Regions from separate parts of the Pantoea agglomerans genome, predicted to be linked through region 4. Evidence: predicted binding sites of a transcription regulator. Region 4 holds the regulator's gene; each other region holds the start of a gene.
What was found. Region 4 encodes PurR, which represses purine synthesis genes. Its sites were predicted from a motif close to CANGCAAACGTTTGCNTG; they were not measured.

Region 1 (3,847 bases), 770 kb from region 4:
CTGGTAACCCTCTGCGGCGTACTGCTGCTGCTGGCGCAGATTCAGGTCGGGATGCGTCAGCGGCGTCAGGAGCTGGTGGTCTGCCGCACGCTGGGCGCCAGCAAGAAACTGCTGCGCGCGACGCTGTGGTGGGAGTTCGCGCTGCTCGGCGTGGTCTCTGGCGTGGCGGCGGCGCTGGGCGCGGAAGCGGCGCTCTGGGCGCTGCAGCGTAAGATTTTCGACTTCCCGTGGCAGCCCGACTGGACGCTGTGGCTGGCGCTGCCGCTGGGCGGCGCGCTGCTGCTCTCGCTGTGCGGTGGCTGGCTCGGCGTGCGGCTGCTGCGCGGCAAGGGGCTGTTCCGGCGCATGGAGTCAGCATAAAAAAAAGCGGGCCAGGCCCGCTTTGTTCGCTGGCGTGCCGGCGGATCAGAACTTCTCTACGGCCCAGGCGATGCCGCTGGCGTACTCCGGCGGCAGCATTGGCACCAGCGCCTCCAGCGCTGCGGTCAGCCGCGCGCTGTTGCTGTCGGTCAGGTTGAGGTGTCCGACCTTGCGGCCCGGCCGCACCTCTTTGTCATACCAGTGCAGATGCACCAGCGGCTGCTGCAGCCAGCTGCTGTTCAGCGCGGTACCGATCAGGTTCACCATCACCGACGGCGCGAACACCACCGGCTGCGGCAGCGCCAGGCCCAGCACCGCGCGCAGGTGCAGCTCAAACTGGCTGATTGAGGCGCCGTTCTGCGTCCAGTGCCCGCTGTTGTGTACGCGCGGCGCCAGCTCGTTGATCAGCAGGCCTTGCGGCGTAACGAAACACTCCATCGCCATCACGCCGACATAGTTCAGCGCCTGCATAATGGCGCCGAGCATCGCTTCCGCCTGTGCCTGCTGCGCCGGGTCCGCCTGCGGGAAGGCGACGCTGGTGCGCAGAATGCCATCCTGATGCAGGTTATGGGTCAGCGGGTAGAAGACGGTGCTACCATCCTGACCGCGCGCGCCCACCAGCGACACCTCACCGGAAAAGTTAATGCCCTGTTCGACGATGCATTCGCCGTAGCACTCATCCGGCAGCGCATCGGTCTCACCCGCGCGCAGTCGCCACTGACCGCGGCCGTCATAGCCGCCGGTGCGGCGCTTAACGATCGCCAGCTCCCCCAGCGAGGCGAACACCTGCGGCCACTCGCTCTTGTCAGCCAGTAATTGCCAGGGGGCGGTAGCGAGATTCAGCTGGTCGAGCAGCTGCTTTTGCGTCAGGCGATCCGCCAGGCGCGGGAAAATATCGCGATTTACAAACGCCGGATGCACCGCCAGCTCGCGGGTCAGCGCGGTTTCTGGCCAGCGTTCGATTTCGGCGGTGATGACGCTCTGCGCAATCGGCAGCGCGTCGGGTTCGGCGTCAAGGCCGACCGGATAGACGGCGATGCCCAGCGGTTCGCCCGCCTGGCGCAGCATACGGCCCAGCTGGCCGTTGCCCAGTACGCAAACCGGCTTCATGCTTCCTCCCGCGGGTCCGGGTTATTCAGCACCTCGTCGGTCTGCGCCTGTCGCCACTCGCCGAGGCGCGCGGCCAGCGCCGCATCGTGGATTGCCAGGATCTGCGCCGCCAGCAGGCCCGCATTGGCCGCACCCGCTTTGCCGATGGCCAGGGTGCCGACCGGAATGCCGCGCGGCATCTGTACGATAGAGTAGAGGCTGTCGACGCCGCTCAGCGCTGCGCTCTGCACCGGCACGCCCAGCACCGGCACCAGGGTTTTCGCCGCCAGCATGCCCGGCAGATGCGCCGCGCCGCCCGCGCCCGCGATAATCACCTGATAGCCGTTATCGGCGGCTGTTTCGGCGAAGCTGAACAGTTTGTCCGGGGTGCGGTGTGCGGAGACCACTTCAACGTGGAAGGGCACGTCCAGGCTGGTAAGGATTTCCGCAGCGAACTGCATGGTGGACCAGTCACTTCTGGAGCCCATTACAATAGCAATGCGGGCCGGGGCGGCGTTGGATGACATGCGGTCAACTCCTGTGAATAAACAAACGAACCTGGCCGGTCGGGCAGGTAAAGAAGGGCACAGAGAATAACATGAGAAAGGCGTAAGGAAAACGGTTGCGTCGCGGCCGTTCCAGCATGTTTAGCCGCGTTTTAGAAGTCGAATTCGATAAGGCTGATGCCGCTGGCGTCGAGCTGGATCATTGAGCCGCGCTCGTGCCACGCTCCTAATACCGCGCGCTCGGCAGGCGCTCCCTGCAGCGTAAAGCGGTGAATGGCCGGACGATGGGTGTGACCGTGGATCATCAGCCGGGTCTGCTGGCGCAGCATCGCCGCCTCAACGGCGTCGGCGTTGACGTCCATAATGGTAAGCGACTTATGCTGGTTCGCCTGTTTGCTGCCGTCGCGCATGCGCGCGGCGATACGCTGGCGGATAAACAGCGGCAGGGCGAGAAAAAGGCGCTGCAGCCAGCGCTGATGCACCTTAGCGCGAAAGCGCTGATAGCCCGCGTCGTCGGTGCAGAGGGTATCGCCGTGCAGGATCAGCACGCGGTGACCGTAGCGCTCCAGCACCTGCTCTTCCGGCAGCAGCGTCATGCCGCTGGCGCGGCCGTAGGCCTTGCCGAGCAGGAAGTCGCGGTTGCCATGAATAAAGTAGACCGGTACCGGCAGCGCGCGCAGCGCAGCGGCAACCTGCTGGTGCAGCGGATTGGGATCGTCATCGCCGATCCAGGCTTCAAACAGATCGCCGAGGATATAGAGCGCGTCGCAGCGCGGCGCTTCACGCGCCAGAAAACGCAGAAAACCGGCGGTGATCGCCGGTTCTTCCTGGCACAGATGCAAATCTGCGATAAACAGGGTGCGCGACATTACTCGCTGACGGTTACTTTCTGGATGACGACGTCATCTTTCGGTACGTCCTGATGCATGCCGCTGCGGCCGGTAGAAACCGCTTTGATTTTGTCGACCACGTCCATACCTTCTACAACTTCTGCGAACACGCAATAACCCCAGCCCTGCAGGCTTTCGTCGCGGAAGTTCAGGAAGTCGTTGTCGGCAACGTTGATGAAGAACTGCGCGGTAGCGGAATGCGGAGCAGAGGTACGCGCCATCGCCAGGGTGCCGCGGGTGTTTTTCAGGCCGTTATTCGCTTCGTTGCGAATTTCAGCTTTGGTCTCTTTCTGCTTCATGCCTGGCTCAAAACCGCCGCCCTGGATCATAAAGCCGTTGATAACACGGTGGAAAATAGTGTTGTCATAGAAACCTTCACGGCAGTATTCGAGGAAGTTTTGCACGGTAGCAGGCGCTTTATCGTCGAAGGTTTTAATTACGATGTCGCCGTGGTTGGTCTGGAAAGTAACCATCATTCTCGTCCTGTAAAGGTTGTCGTCAGCTCTCTGGCCGCCGCAAAGTGCGCTGGCCATTTTTGTCGACGCCCCTTATATCATAAATTCTGATGACGCGTCAGCACGCCCGCGGCGCTCTCGGCACGCTGCCGTCGCGCAAGCGCGAAAAATACGGCACAATAACTGAATAACCTGATAAAAGTGTTTACCGCACTCGTCTAAACGGAACTGTTCAATGCTAAAGATTTATAACACCCTGAGTCGACAGAAAGAGGAATTCAAACCTATCCATGCCGGTGAAATCGGTATGTACGTGTGCGGTATCACGGTGTACGACCTCTGTCATATCGGACATGGACGCACCTTCGTGGCGTTTGACGTGGTGTCGCGCTACCTGCGCTACTGCGGCTATCGTCTGAACTACGTGCGCAACATCACCGATATCGACGACAAAATCATTCGACGCGCCAACGAGAACGGCGAAAGTATCGAAACCCTCACCAACCGCATGATTGGCGAGATGCACAAAGATTTCGCCGCGCTCGGC
Region 2 (3,847 bases), 1.5 Mb from region 4:
GCTATTACCGACTGCTGCACGATCTGTTTGGCGAGCGCGGCATGGCGCCGAAAATCGTGGTCTCCTGCGAAACCTTTATGGCCTGCACCAGTCTGGTGGCGCAGAGCGATTTCGTCAGCATTTTGTCGGTGGATGTGATTAACGATCCGGTGCTGGGGCACCAGCTGGTGGCGCTGGAGCTGGACGAGCCGCTGCCAAAAGCGACCTTCTACCTGATTCAGCGCAAAGAGACCGCACTGACGCCGATGAGCGCCTATATGGCGCAGCTGTTTCGGCGCTATTGCCAGTAAAAACAGTGCATTAGGTCGATCGTCTACACTGTTAAGGTGCTGTAAGAAATCCAACCGACAAATGGAGGTGAAGATGCAAGTCAGTCCTTATCTGTTTCTCTATGGCCGCTGCGAAGAGGCGATCGATTTTTACCTGGCCGCCACCGAGGGCGAACTGCTGTACAAAATGACCTTTGGCGATATGCCGGATCAGGGTGAACAGGTGGGCGACCAGTCTGCGCCGCCGCTGCCGCCGGAGAAAATCATGCACGCTCATCTGCGTATTGGTCAGGGTGAGCTGATGCTGAGCGACGGCAACACCGATCAGCCGCCAGCTTCAGAACATGCGGGCTATGCGGTCAGTCTGTCGACCACCGATGTGGATCAGGGTAAAGCCTGGTTTGAAAAGCTGTCGGCGGGCGGCAAAGTCACTACGCCGTGGCAGGAGACCTTCTGGTCAGACGGCTTCGCCATGTTTATCGATAAGTTTGGCATTCCGTGGCGCATCAATGTGGTGAAACCGCAGCAGTAAGTCTGGTTAAGGTAGTGTGTTTACGCGGTGAGCGTTTTCCCATAACGCATCGCGTCAGCCCGGTAACGGGCGCACCTCAGGGATGAGGTGCGTATTTGCGCAGGTCGAGCTGGCATAGCCGTTTTTGCATCTCTGCGATCGGGCCAGCTCTCCTGCGACAGGCACTGCTTTCAAGCGGGCAGATAATTGATCGCCCGCTTTTATCAGAAGTTGTAACCCGCCACCAGGTAGTAACCCCAGCCAGTAGATTTCACTTCAAAAGGTCCGCGACCAAAGTTCAGCTCCTGGCCATCCGCCCACTGACCGCCGTTATGGAAGTAACGCGCCACGGCGGAGATATGCCAGTGGTCGTAACCCAGCGACAGAATATGGCTGGAGGCGATGGAGTTGCTGGTGCGCGACGCGTCTGATTTGTCGCGCAGGTCGGAACCCCAGTCAAAGTTGGTAAAGCCGATATAGCTCAGGTTGCCGCCCCACAGGGTGGTAATCGGCACCATATATTTCACCTTGAAGCGATAGCCATCCCAGCTGTTTTCGTTCGCCGCGCCGTAGTTTTCCCACTGGTATTTGGCGTAGACGTTAAGCGACAGGCCGACGTCGCTGTGCGTGTCGATGTCGGTGCCGAGACCCATATACCAGGTGTTCTGGCGGTTATCGCTGTTGCGGCCCATATCGTAGATATAGTTGTTGGCGAAATACCACTCTTTGAACGGGCCGAAGGCCAGGCTGGTGCCGGTCAGCTTATCGATTGAGAAACGCGGCTCAATTTCCATGAACATCGGCGAACCGTGGTCGAAGATGCCGTTGGCGTTGCTGTTACCCATGCCGAAGAAATTGGTCAGATCGAGATAGCCGTAGAAATCGAACCAGTCCTTTTTCGCGAAGGCTTCATATTCCAGATAGACATCGTTATTGAACTGCGGTCCGAAGCGGGTGTGATAGCTGCCCACCACGTTGACGCTCTGATGCCACCAGTCGGAAAGGTATTGCGGATCGCTTTCTGCGGCCTGCGCGCCGCTGCTCAGGGATGTCGCCAGCAAGGCGCCTGCTATCAAGGTTTTAAATTTCATTATCATTAACCACATGCTTTTGACTGCGCGGGGACGCAGCCAGAGTAAAATCGATCCCAGAGTGGGGCGGCGAAGATGTAACCGTTTTTTACAGCCGGTTTTTGACCTGCGTAGCCTGACCGTTACAGAGCGATAGAAAATAGATTTTGCTCACGTTTGTCAAAATGTGTTGCATTGCATTTACGTGAAATTGTGAAGTCCATCACGAAATTAAGCGGTGGCGAACGGAACGCCGCAACCGTTTACGTTGTCGGGATTGCGCGCGAACGTGAAAATCAGGGCAGGGTGACGCGAACCTGTAACCCGCAGATGGCGCCCTGCGGATTGAGGCAGTTGGAGAGGGAAACCTGGATATGGTGTTTCTGCGCGACGCTGCGCACAATCGACAGGCCCAGGCCGCTGCCCTGCGCCTTTACCGTCGGCGAACGGGTAAAGCGGTCAAAGGCGCGATCGATAAACGCCTCGGGCATGCCGGGGCCGTTATCGACGATATCGACCACCGTGCGATCCCCGACCTCATGCAGCAGGACATCCACCAGGCTGCCTTCCGGGGTATGCAGCATGGCGTTGCCGATCAGATTATCGAACAGGCTGCGCAGCTCGGAGCGGCTCGCCTGCAGGCGATAGCGAGTCGAGCCGTTAAAGCCGATGTCGATGCCGCGCTTGTCGGCCACCACCATCAGCTGCTCGATGCTCTCTTTCAGCAGATCTTCCAGCTCGATATTCTCTACCGAGGCGACCAGGGTTTTATCTTCCTGGCGTGAGATATTCAGCAGCTGCGTCACCAGATGTCGCGTGCGCGTTACGCCCGCCTCCAGCTGATCGAACTGGCGGCTCGCTTCGCCCGGCTGAATATGCTGGCGCAGGTTCTCCAGCTGCAGCGTCACCGCGGTGACCGGCGTGCGCAGCTCATGCGCCGCGTCCTCCAGGAACTGGCGCTGCGACGACCAGGCGGCGCGCAGCTTGTTCAGCAGTGAGTTGTAGGCCTCAACCAGCGGCAGGATCTCGTCCGGCAGCCCCTCGGGCGACACCAGATGGGGATGCAGCGTCTCCTGCGCGGCGATCTCGCGCGAGGCGACGCGCAGATCGCGGGTGATTTTGCGCACCACCAGCCAGATAACCAGCAGCGAGAGCGGCATCATCAAAATCAGGGGAATAATCGCCGCCAGCGCGCGCCTCACCATCTCGGCACGCATATGGCTGAGGTTATGCATCACCTGAATGGTTTTAATTTCGCTGCCTGGCTCGCCGGGACGGGTGTAGATACGCCAGGCGCACTCGTCACAGCCGCCAACGTCGATATCGTGCCAGCCTTTTTGCGCCTGCAGCGGCGCATGCAGCTCCGGCCAGGAGCTGGCGCGCAGCCTGCCGTTGCTGTCCCACAGCTGTACGACGTAGGCGCTTTTCATTTTGTCGGCGTGCAGCATCAGTGGCATCAGCGCCGGGATCGTTTTGTTGGTCGCCCAGGCGTCGGCAATTTTCGACAGCTGGTCGTCCTTCATGGTGCCAATCATGTCGCCGTAGCAGCTAAAGAAATACCAGGTTACGCCGCCGATCATCAGCAGATGGATAAGCAGCAGCGTGCTCAGCAGCTTATTGCGCAGGGATCGCATAAAAGTAAAAGGTTTCATAACGCAGGCACGCGCCAGCCAAGCCCGCGCACGTTGCGGATGGCGTCGTTGCCGAGCTTGCGGCGCATGCCGTGGATCAGCACGTCCACCGCGTTGCTGGTTACCTCTTCGCCCCAGCCGTAGATGCGGTTCTCCAGCTGCTCGCGCGACAGGATGGCGCCGGGACGCTCCAGCAGGGCGTAAAGCAGGGCATATTCGCGCGCGGTAAGCTGCTCGCGCTGGCCCTTATAGAGCACTTCGCGCGTCATCATATCCAGCTGAACGTCGCCGCTGCCGAGCAGCGAGTCCGCTGCGCCGTGGCGACGACGGGTGATTGCACGCATGCGCGCCAGCACCTCTTGCAGG
Region 3 (3,847 bases), 1.9 Mb from region 4:
AGTAAGCAGAGCGTGACCCCTGCAAAGGCGATGCTGGCCGCAGTCAGCGGTTACGCGATGGATGGATTCGATCTGCTGATCCTGGGATTTATGCTGCCGGCGATTAGCCTGTCGCTGGCGCTGGATCCGTCACAGGCGGGTTCGCTGGTCACCTGGACGCTGATTGGCGCGGTGGTGGGCGGTATTCTGTTCGGCCATCTCAGCGATCGTTTTGGCCGCATCCGTATTCTCACCGTTACTATTCTGATGTTCTCGGTTTTTACCGGGCTGTGCGCGGTGGCGCAGGGCTACTGGGATCTGCTGGCGTACCGCACGCTGGCGGGCATGGGGCTGGGCGGCGAGTTTGGTATCGGCATGGCGCTGATTGCCGAAGCCTGGCCGGCGGAAAAGCGCAATCGCGCCTCGGCGTGGGTCGGTATCGGCTGGCAGCTAGGCGTGCTGCTGGCGGCCTTTATTACGCCGCCGCTGCTGGGCGTGATCGGCTGGCGCGGGATGTTTCTGGTCGGCCTGCTGCCTGCGCTGTTCTCGTTTGTGCTGCGACGCAGCATGGGCGAGCCAGAGGCCTTTACCCGGCAGGCAAAGCTGACGCCAGCGCTGTCGTTCTCCACGCGCCTGAAAATGCTGGTGCAGGATCGCGCCACGGCGAAAGCGAGCCTCGGCATCTTTATCCTGACCTCGGTGCAGAACTTCGGCTATTACGGGCTGATGATCTGGATGCCGAGCTATCTCTCCGCTAACTTCGGCTTCAGCCTGACCAAATCGGGCTTGTGGACCGCAGTTACCGTGGTCGGCATGACCTTCGGCATCTGGCTGTTTGGCGTGCTGGCGGACCGCTTTGCGCGCTGGAAAATTTTCCTGCTCTATCAGTTCGGTGCCGTCGCGATGGTGGTGATCTACGCGCAGCTGCGCGACCCCACCGTGATGCTGTTTACCGGCGCGCTGATGGGGATGTTCGTCAACGGCATGATTGGCGGCTACGGCGCGCTGATCTCCGACACTTTCCCGCCGCAGGCGCGCGCCACGGCGCAGAACGTTCTGTTTAACCTCGGGCGCGGCGTCGGCGGTTTTGGCCCGCTGGTGATCGGCCTGCTGGCGGCGAAAATCTCTTTTGTCGCGGCGATTACCCTGCTGGCGCTGATCTACCTGCTGGATATCGTTGCCACGCTCTTTTTGCTGCCGAAAAAGCAGGGCAACGACGATTCGCTGGGGGCGATTGGCTAAATGCCTGCCTGACGCGGGCGATTACTCCGCCACCAGGTGCCAGCCGCGCGCGCGCCACAGCGCTGGCAGAGCGGCCATATCGGTAAAGCGCGTCACCAGCGGGTGGTCGATTTCTGGATTGTGCGCGTCCGCGCAGTAGTAAAATACCGGGATGCCCGCCGCGATGCCGGCGCGGGCGCCCGCTTCGGAGTCATCCACCAGAATGCAGCGATCGACAGGCACCTGCATCTGCCCGGCGGCGTAATAGATCAGCGCCGGATCGGGCTTCCAGCTTGAGATGTCGTAACCGCTGTAAAGACGGTCAGCAAACCAGGGCAGCATCGCGGTCAGCCCCAGCGAATGCTGCATCTTCTTTACCGTGCCGTTGGAGACGACGCACATCGGCACGGTTATTTTCTCCACCAGCGCTTTGGCACCCGGAATTTCCGTCAGCGACGCGTCGAACAGGCGCGCCACCTCGGCGCGGTAGTCGGTTTCAAAGGCCGCCTGCGGCAGCGTGGCGTGATGGGTTTCCGCTACGTCGCGAATAATGTCGTAGAGCTGAACGCCTTTATACCTTTCGAACATCTCCTGTAACGAGCAGGTAATTCCGTAGCGCGCGAAGGTGTTGACGTACGCCTGGGTGCAGAGCAATTCGCTGTCCACAAGGGTGCCGTCGCAGTCAAAAAAGACACACTCTACTGCCATCTGTCGCTATCCTTCTGTTTTCGAGAGAGCACACACTTTAACCTAATCGCCGCAGATTGCGATCCCGGAAACGGTTGCGAAAAATCATTGTATTGCCGCGGCAAAGCGGTCAGGATACGCGCCGAGTTCTTTTCATCAGGATCGTTGGCATGAGTAAACAAGGCCTTTTGCAGCGCGTTTTTAAGCTGCAGGAACATGGCACTACGGTGCGCACCGAGATTATTGCCGGTGTCACCACTTTCCTGACGATGGTCTACATCGTCTTTGTTAACCCGCAGATTCTTGGCGTGGCGGGCATGGATACCCAGGCGGTATTTGTTACGACCTGCCTTATCGCCGCATTCGGCAGCATTCTGATGGGCCTGATCGCCAATCTGCCGGTGGCGCTGGCGCCAGCGATGGGGCTCAACGCCTTTTTCGCCTTTGTGGTGGTCGGCGCGATGGGCTATTCGTGGCAGGTAGGCATGGGCGCCATTTTCTGGGGCGCGCTGGGGCTGCTGATCCTGACGCTGCTGCGCGTGCGCTACTGGATGATCGCCAATATTCCGCTGAGCCTGCGCGTTGGCATCACCGCCGGTATCGGCCTGTTTATCGCCATGATGGGGCTGAAAAACGCCGGTATTATCGTCGCGAATCCCGATACTATCGCCGCCGTCGGCAATCTGACCTCGCACAGCGTACTGCTCGGCGCGCTCGGCTTTTTTATTATCGCTATTCTGGCGTCGCGCAATATCCATGCGGCGGTGCTGATCTCTATGGTGATCACCACGGCACTCGGCTGGGCGCTCGGCGATGTGAAATTTGTTGGCCTCTTCTCCGCGCCGCCGGCGATTACCAGCGTGGTTGGTCAGGTGGATATTAAAGGCGCGTTCAATATCGGCATGGCGGGCGTTATCTTCTCCTTTATGCTGGTTAACCTGTTCGACTCTTCTGGCACCCTGATTGGCGTAACCGATAAAGCGGGCCTGACCGATGAGCAAGGCACGTTTCCGCGTATGAAGCAGGCGCTGTTTGTGGATAGCTTTAGCTCGGTAACGGGCGCGCTGGCGGGTACTTCGTCAGTGACCGCTTACATCGAAAGTTCGTCCGGCGTAGCGATCGGCGGCCGCACCGGCCTGATGGCGGTGGTGACCGGGGTGCTTTTTCTGCTGGTGATGTTCCTGTCGCCGCTGGCGGCGATGGTGCCGGGCTATGCGGCTGCAGGCGCGCTGATCTACGTTGGCGTGCTGATGACCGCCAGCCTGTCGCGCGTGCGCTGGGACGATCTCACCGAAGCGGTGCCGGCCTTCGTAACCGCGGCGATGATGCCGTTTAGCTTCTCCATTACCGAAGGCATCGCGTTGGGCTTTATCGCCTACTGCGTGATGAAGCTGGGCACCGGCCGCTGGCGCGAGATCAGCCCCTGCGTGGTGGTTGTGGCGCTGCTGTTCGTGTTAAAAATCGCCTTTATCGACGCGCATTAACAGGAAGGCTCAGGCTCTGTCGCAAACCGCTGAGTCGTCTGCAAGCGGGTGAGATGAACCGAAGCGCAAAGTGCTGGAAAATTGCCCTGTAAAAAAAGCCGCTTAAGCGGCTTTTTTTATAGCTCTGGATGGAGGCTGCGCTCCCGCGGTGAGCTGGTCAGACGCAGCGTGCGCGGCCCGATATTGGGCTTGCTCATCTCTACGTCGCGCAGCGCATGCCACTCGCGCGAGGCATCGATTTCCCACAGGTGCAGCCGCTGGGTGGCGGCCGACAGGGCGCATGACCACACCAGCGTCGGCTCGGCGTCGCACACCGCCTGAATATCGGGATAGCTCGTCGAGCGCAGGCGTCCGGCCGCGGGCTGCAGCCGCAGCGAGGCCATATTATCGTTACCTTCGCCGGTCAGCTTAAGAATGCTCTGGCGCAGCGTCCAGATCTGCGTCACCGCTTCCATAAAATCCTGCTGCGCATTAAT
Region 4 (3,847 bases):
AGACCGCCAGGCTGGCGAGGAAGCAGAGGCCGAGCTGCAGCGTATTTTGCAGCGCGGCGGCTTTACCGGTGGCGTGGGGGAAAGGCAGCAGCGCGTTTGACACCACCACCGGGTAGATCGCGCCGTTCGCCAGCGCCATGCCGCAGAAGGGCAGCAGCAGGGCGATCAGGTTATGGCTGCCGCTGAGCGCCACGCCGAACAGTGACGCCACGCTCAGGCTGTAGAGGGCCAGCAGCCAGGGGAGCAGTTGCGCACCGGCATAGCGGTTAAGCAGCGCGCGGCAGCCGAATCCGCCCAGCAGGAAGGCGATAGTTTGCGGAATATAGCTCAGGCCGATGTCCGCCGGCGTCAGGCCCGCATCGGCGAGAATAAAGGGCGATCCGGTCAGCCAGGCGAAAAAGCTGGCGGAGCAGGCGGCGTAGATCAATACGTTGCCGCTATAGACGCCGGAGCGCAGCAGCGAGAAAAAGCCCGGCTGATCCCCCGTCGCCTTCGCCGTCGGACGGGTGGTGGGCAGACGCAGCGTCACCAGCATCAGCGCGACGCCGGTCAGCGTCAGCACCAGAAAAATTGAACGCCAGTGAAAATGGCTAACCAGCCAGGCGCCCAGCAGCGGTGCCAGCGCCGGGGAAAGCGCTACCAGCGGCATAATGGTGGCGAACACCTTATTGGCGCGCGCGCGCGGATAGCGATCCACCACCAGCGCCTGCCAGCTCACCGCCGCGGCGCAGACGCCGATCGCCTGAATAAAGCGCAGCGCCAGCATCAGCGCCGCGTTTTCCACCAACAGCATGCCGGCGCAGCCGAGCGCGAACAGCCCCAGCCCCATCAGCAGCACCGGTTTTCGACCGATGCGGTCAGAGAGCGGGCCCCAGAAGAGCTGGCCGATGGCAAAGCCTGCCAGGAACAGGCTCATACTGGCGCTGATGATGCCGGGCGAGGTATTGAAGCTCATCTGCATCGCGCCAAAGGCGGGCAGGTACATATCGGTCGCCAGAAAGCCCAGCATACTGAGCAGGGCGAGGTAGGGCATAAATCCTTTTGAGGACAGCATGGTGTTTATCTCATCTTTCGTCAGGCAGGTTGAACGCGGCAAAGTGTAAAAGGGTGCGCCCGCCGCTGTGAAACGTTAATATTTGCAGAGTGCTGTGAAAATTTTTGAAAGGAAAAAGCATGTGGTCTGAATATGCGCTTGAAGTTGTTGATGCCGTCGCGCGCACCGGCAGTTTCAGCGCCGCCGCGCAGGAGCTGCACCGCGTGCCCTCTGCCGTCAGCTATACGGTGCGCCAGCTGGAAAGCTGGCTGGCGGTGCCGCTGTTCGAACGGCAGCATCGCGACGTGGCCCTCACCCCTGCAGGCGAGCATTTCGTGCGTGAAGGACGCGAGGTTATCAAAAAAATGCTCGCCACCCGCAGGCAGTGTCAGCAGCTGGCGAACGGCTGGCGCGGCAAGCTCAGCATCGCGGTTGATTGTATCGTGAAGCTGCCGCGCAGCCGCCAGCTGGTTACTGACTTCTATCGCCACTTTCCCGATATGGAGCTGCATATCAGCTATGAGGTATTTAACGGCGTCTGGGACGCGCTGGCGGACGGGCGCGTCGATGTGGCGATCGGTGCCACCCAGGCGATCCCGGTGGGCGGGCGCTTTTCCTTTCGCGATATGGGCGCGCTGAACTGGCGCTGCGTGGTGGCGCGCCAGCATCCGCTGACGCAGCAGCCGCAGCTCGACGATGACGCACTGCGCGCCTGGCCCTCGCTGGTGCTGGAGGATACCTCGCGCGCGCTGCCGCGCCGCATGACCTGGACGCTGGATAACCAGCGGCGTCTGGTGGTGCCGGACTGGCAGGCGGGGCTGGCCTGCGTGCTGGATGGGTTATGCGTGGCGATGATGCCGGGCCATGTGGCGCGCCCGCTGCTGGATAAGGGGGAGCTGGTTGAGCTGACGCTGCCAACCGCCTTTCCGGAAAGTCCCTGCTGCGTGAGCTGGTCGGAAGCGGGCGCATCGCCGGCGCTCAGCTGGCTGCTCAGCTATCTCGGCGATGCGCAAACGCTCAATCAGGAGTGGTTAAGCGAAGATTAACGGCGGTAGTCGCGGAACGGACCGTCGCCGACTGAACGACGCTCAATCAGCGTGGGATGCACTTCAATGGTCTGCGACACTTCGCGTTTGCTGGTGATGCGATCCAGCAGCATCTCCAGCGCTTTTTCGCCGAGCTGGGCTTTCGGCTGATGCACGGTGGTGAGCGCCGGGGTAAAGTAGCGCGCGTTGCGCACGTTGTCATAGCCGATCACCGAAATATCCTGCGGCACGCGCAGCCCCATCTCGTCGGCAGCGCAGATCGCGCCCATCGCCATAATATCGCCGCCGCAGAAGATCGCCGTCGGGCGCTGCTTCTGCTGCAGGATTTGCTGCATCGCCTGATAGCCCGATTCCGGCTCGAAATCGCCCTGCACGATCCACTCGGGACGCACCGAGATGCCCGCTTCCTCCAGCGCTTTCAAAAATCCCGCATGGCGGCCGCCGCCGGTGTTACGCTCCAGCTGGCCGGGGATCGCGCCGATATCACGATGGCCGCGTTCGATCAGATAGCGGCCCGCCAGATAGCCGCCCTGGAAGGCGTTATCGAGCACGGTATCGGTAAAGTCGCCGCGCGATTCGCCCCAGTCCATCACCACCATCGGAATATTGCGGTTCTCTTCCAGCATCTTCAGCAGATCGTCCGGATACTCGGAGCACATCACCAGCAGGCCGTCGACGCGCTTCTGCGCCATCATTGACAGGTAGGCGCGCTGCTTCTGCAGATCGTTATGGGCGTTACCGAGGATCAGGGTGTAGCCGCGTTCGAAGCAGTGATGCTCGACCGCTTCGATGATTTCCGCAAAATAGGGCGCTTCGCTGGAGGTGGCGAGCAGCCCCAGCGTTTTAGTGTGATTGACCTTCAGGCTGCGCGCCACGGCGCTGGGCGAATAGTGTAATTCCTGAATCGCCTGCCAGACGGCGTTGCGCGTCTCTTCCGCAACGAAGCGCGTTTTGTTGATCACGTGGGAAACGGTGGTGGTGGAGACACCCGCGCGCTTCGCGACATCTTTAATTGTTGCCATTAAAAAGAGACTCCAGGCTTACCAATAACTCACTGATAAGCATAATGTTAAACGTTTGCGTCCGCTAAGCGAGATTTCTGTTAATTCGCTACAGTTTTTGTCGGTGAAATACTCACTGGGCAGGACAAAACAGGGGCTGTTGCGTGCGAACGGCATCAGCGTTGCGTCAGTTGCGCAACAAAGCCGGGGATTCTAACAAGGCTTGCGGGATAAAACGAGATTTTTACCGGTAACTATGGGAAAATCCCTGAAGACCCTGAAAACTGTGTGGATAAGGAGAGGTAATGAGCACTGATTTGAAACTGGCATTGGTGACCACGGGCGCGGCGCTGCTGATGATTGTGGCCTTTAGCTTTACCGCCGTCATGCACTAACGACAGCGATAAAAAAACCGGGAAAATCCCGGTTTTTTTATGGCGTTTAGCGAATGGTTTTCGGCGTCATCATGCGGCGCGCGCCGATATAGTGACGCTGCCAGTAATCGTCTGAAAGCCCGCTGATCTGGATATCTTTTCCGGTGCGCGGCGACTGAATAAATTTACCGTTGCCGAGGTAGACCCCCACGTGATCGGCGGTGCCGCGACCGTTGATACGGAAAAAGACCAGATCGCCTTTCTCCAGCGACTCGCGCTTCACCGGCGCGGCGTCACGCAGGTGATACATTTCGTTGGCAGTGCGCGGAATTCTGAACTTCACCAGATCTTTATAGGCGTACCAGACAAGGCCGCTGCAGTCGAAACCGGTGT

Region 1: purE (5-(carboxyamino)imidazole ribonucleotide mutase) is a predicted target of PurR. The motif match lies at 2,061-2,078, and genes of this name have one in related genera.
Region 2: LB453_RS20300 (nucleoside-specific channel-forming protein Tsx) is a predicted target of PurR. The motif match lies at 2,103-2,120, and genes of this name have one in related genera.
Region 3: LB453_RS22105 (NCS2 family permease) is a predicted target of PurR. The motif match lies at 1,972-1,989, and genes of this name have one in related genera.

The regions. Positions count from the first base shown of each region.
Region 1 covers NZ_CP083809.1:2,959,601-2,963,447, reverse strand. Annotated here, with positions in the region: gene ybbP (putative ABC transporter permease subunit YbbP) at 1-360, shown strand, start outside; gene purK (5-(carboxyamino)imidazole ribonucleotide synthase) at 406-1,470, opposite strand; gene purE (5-(carboxyamino)imidazole ribonucleotide mutase) at 1,467-1,976, opposite strand; gene lpxH (UDP-2,3-diacylglucosamine diphosphatase) at 2,108-2,824, opposite strand; gene ppiB (peptidylprolyl isomerase B) at 2,824-3,318, opposite strand; gene cysS (cysteine--tRNA ligase) at 3,536-3,847, shown strand, end outside.
Region 2 covers NZ_CP083809.1:3,676,200-3,680,046, reverse strand. Annotated here, with positions in the region: gene LB453_RS20310 (LysR family transcriptional regulator) at 1-290, shown strand, start outside; gene yjdN (VOC family metalloprotein YjdN) at 364-801, shown strand; gene LB453_RS20300 (nucleoside-specific channel-forming protein Tsx) at 1,005-1,871, opposite strand; gene LB453_RS20295 (sensor histidine kinase) at 2,147-3,502, opposite strand; gene LB453_RS20290 (response regulator) at 3,499-3,847, opposite strand, start outside.
Region 3 covers NZ_CP083809.1:4,077,361-4,081,207, forward strand. Annotated here, with positions in the region: gene LB453_RS22095 (MFS transporter) at 1-1,221, shown strand, start outside; gene yieH (6-phosphogluconate phosphatase) at 1,243-1,908, opposite strand; gene LB453_RS22105 (NCS2 family permease) at 2,058-3,371, shown strand; gene LB453_RS22110 (4'-phosphopantetheinyl transferase family protein) at 3,488-3,847, opposite strand, start outside.
Region 4 covers NZ_CP083809.1:2,187,946-2,191,792, reverse strand. Annotated here, with positions in the region: gene punC (purine nucleoside transporter PunC) at 1-1,054, opposite strand, end outside; gene punR (DNA-binding transcriptional activator PunR) at 1,174-2,079, shown strand; gene purR (HTH-type transcriptional repressor PurR) at 2,076-3,101, opposite strand; gene LB453_RS13150 (YnhF family membrane protein) at 3,386-3,475, shown strand; gene LB453_RS13145 (C40 family peptidase) at 3,522-3,847, opposite strand, start outside.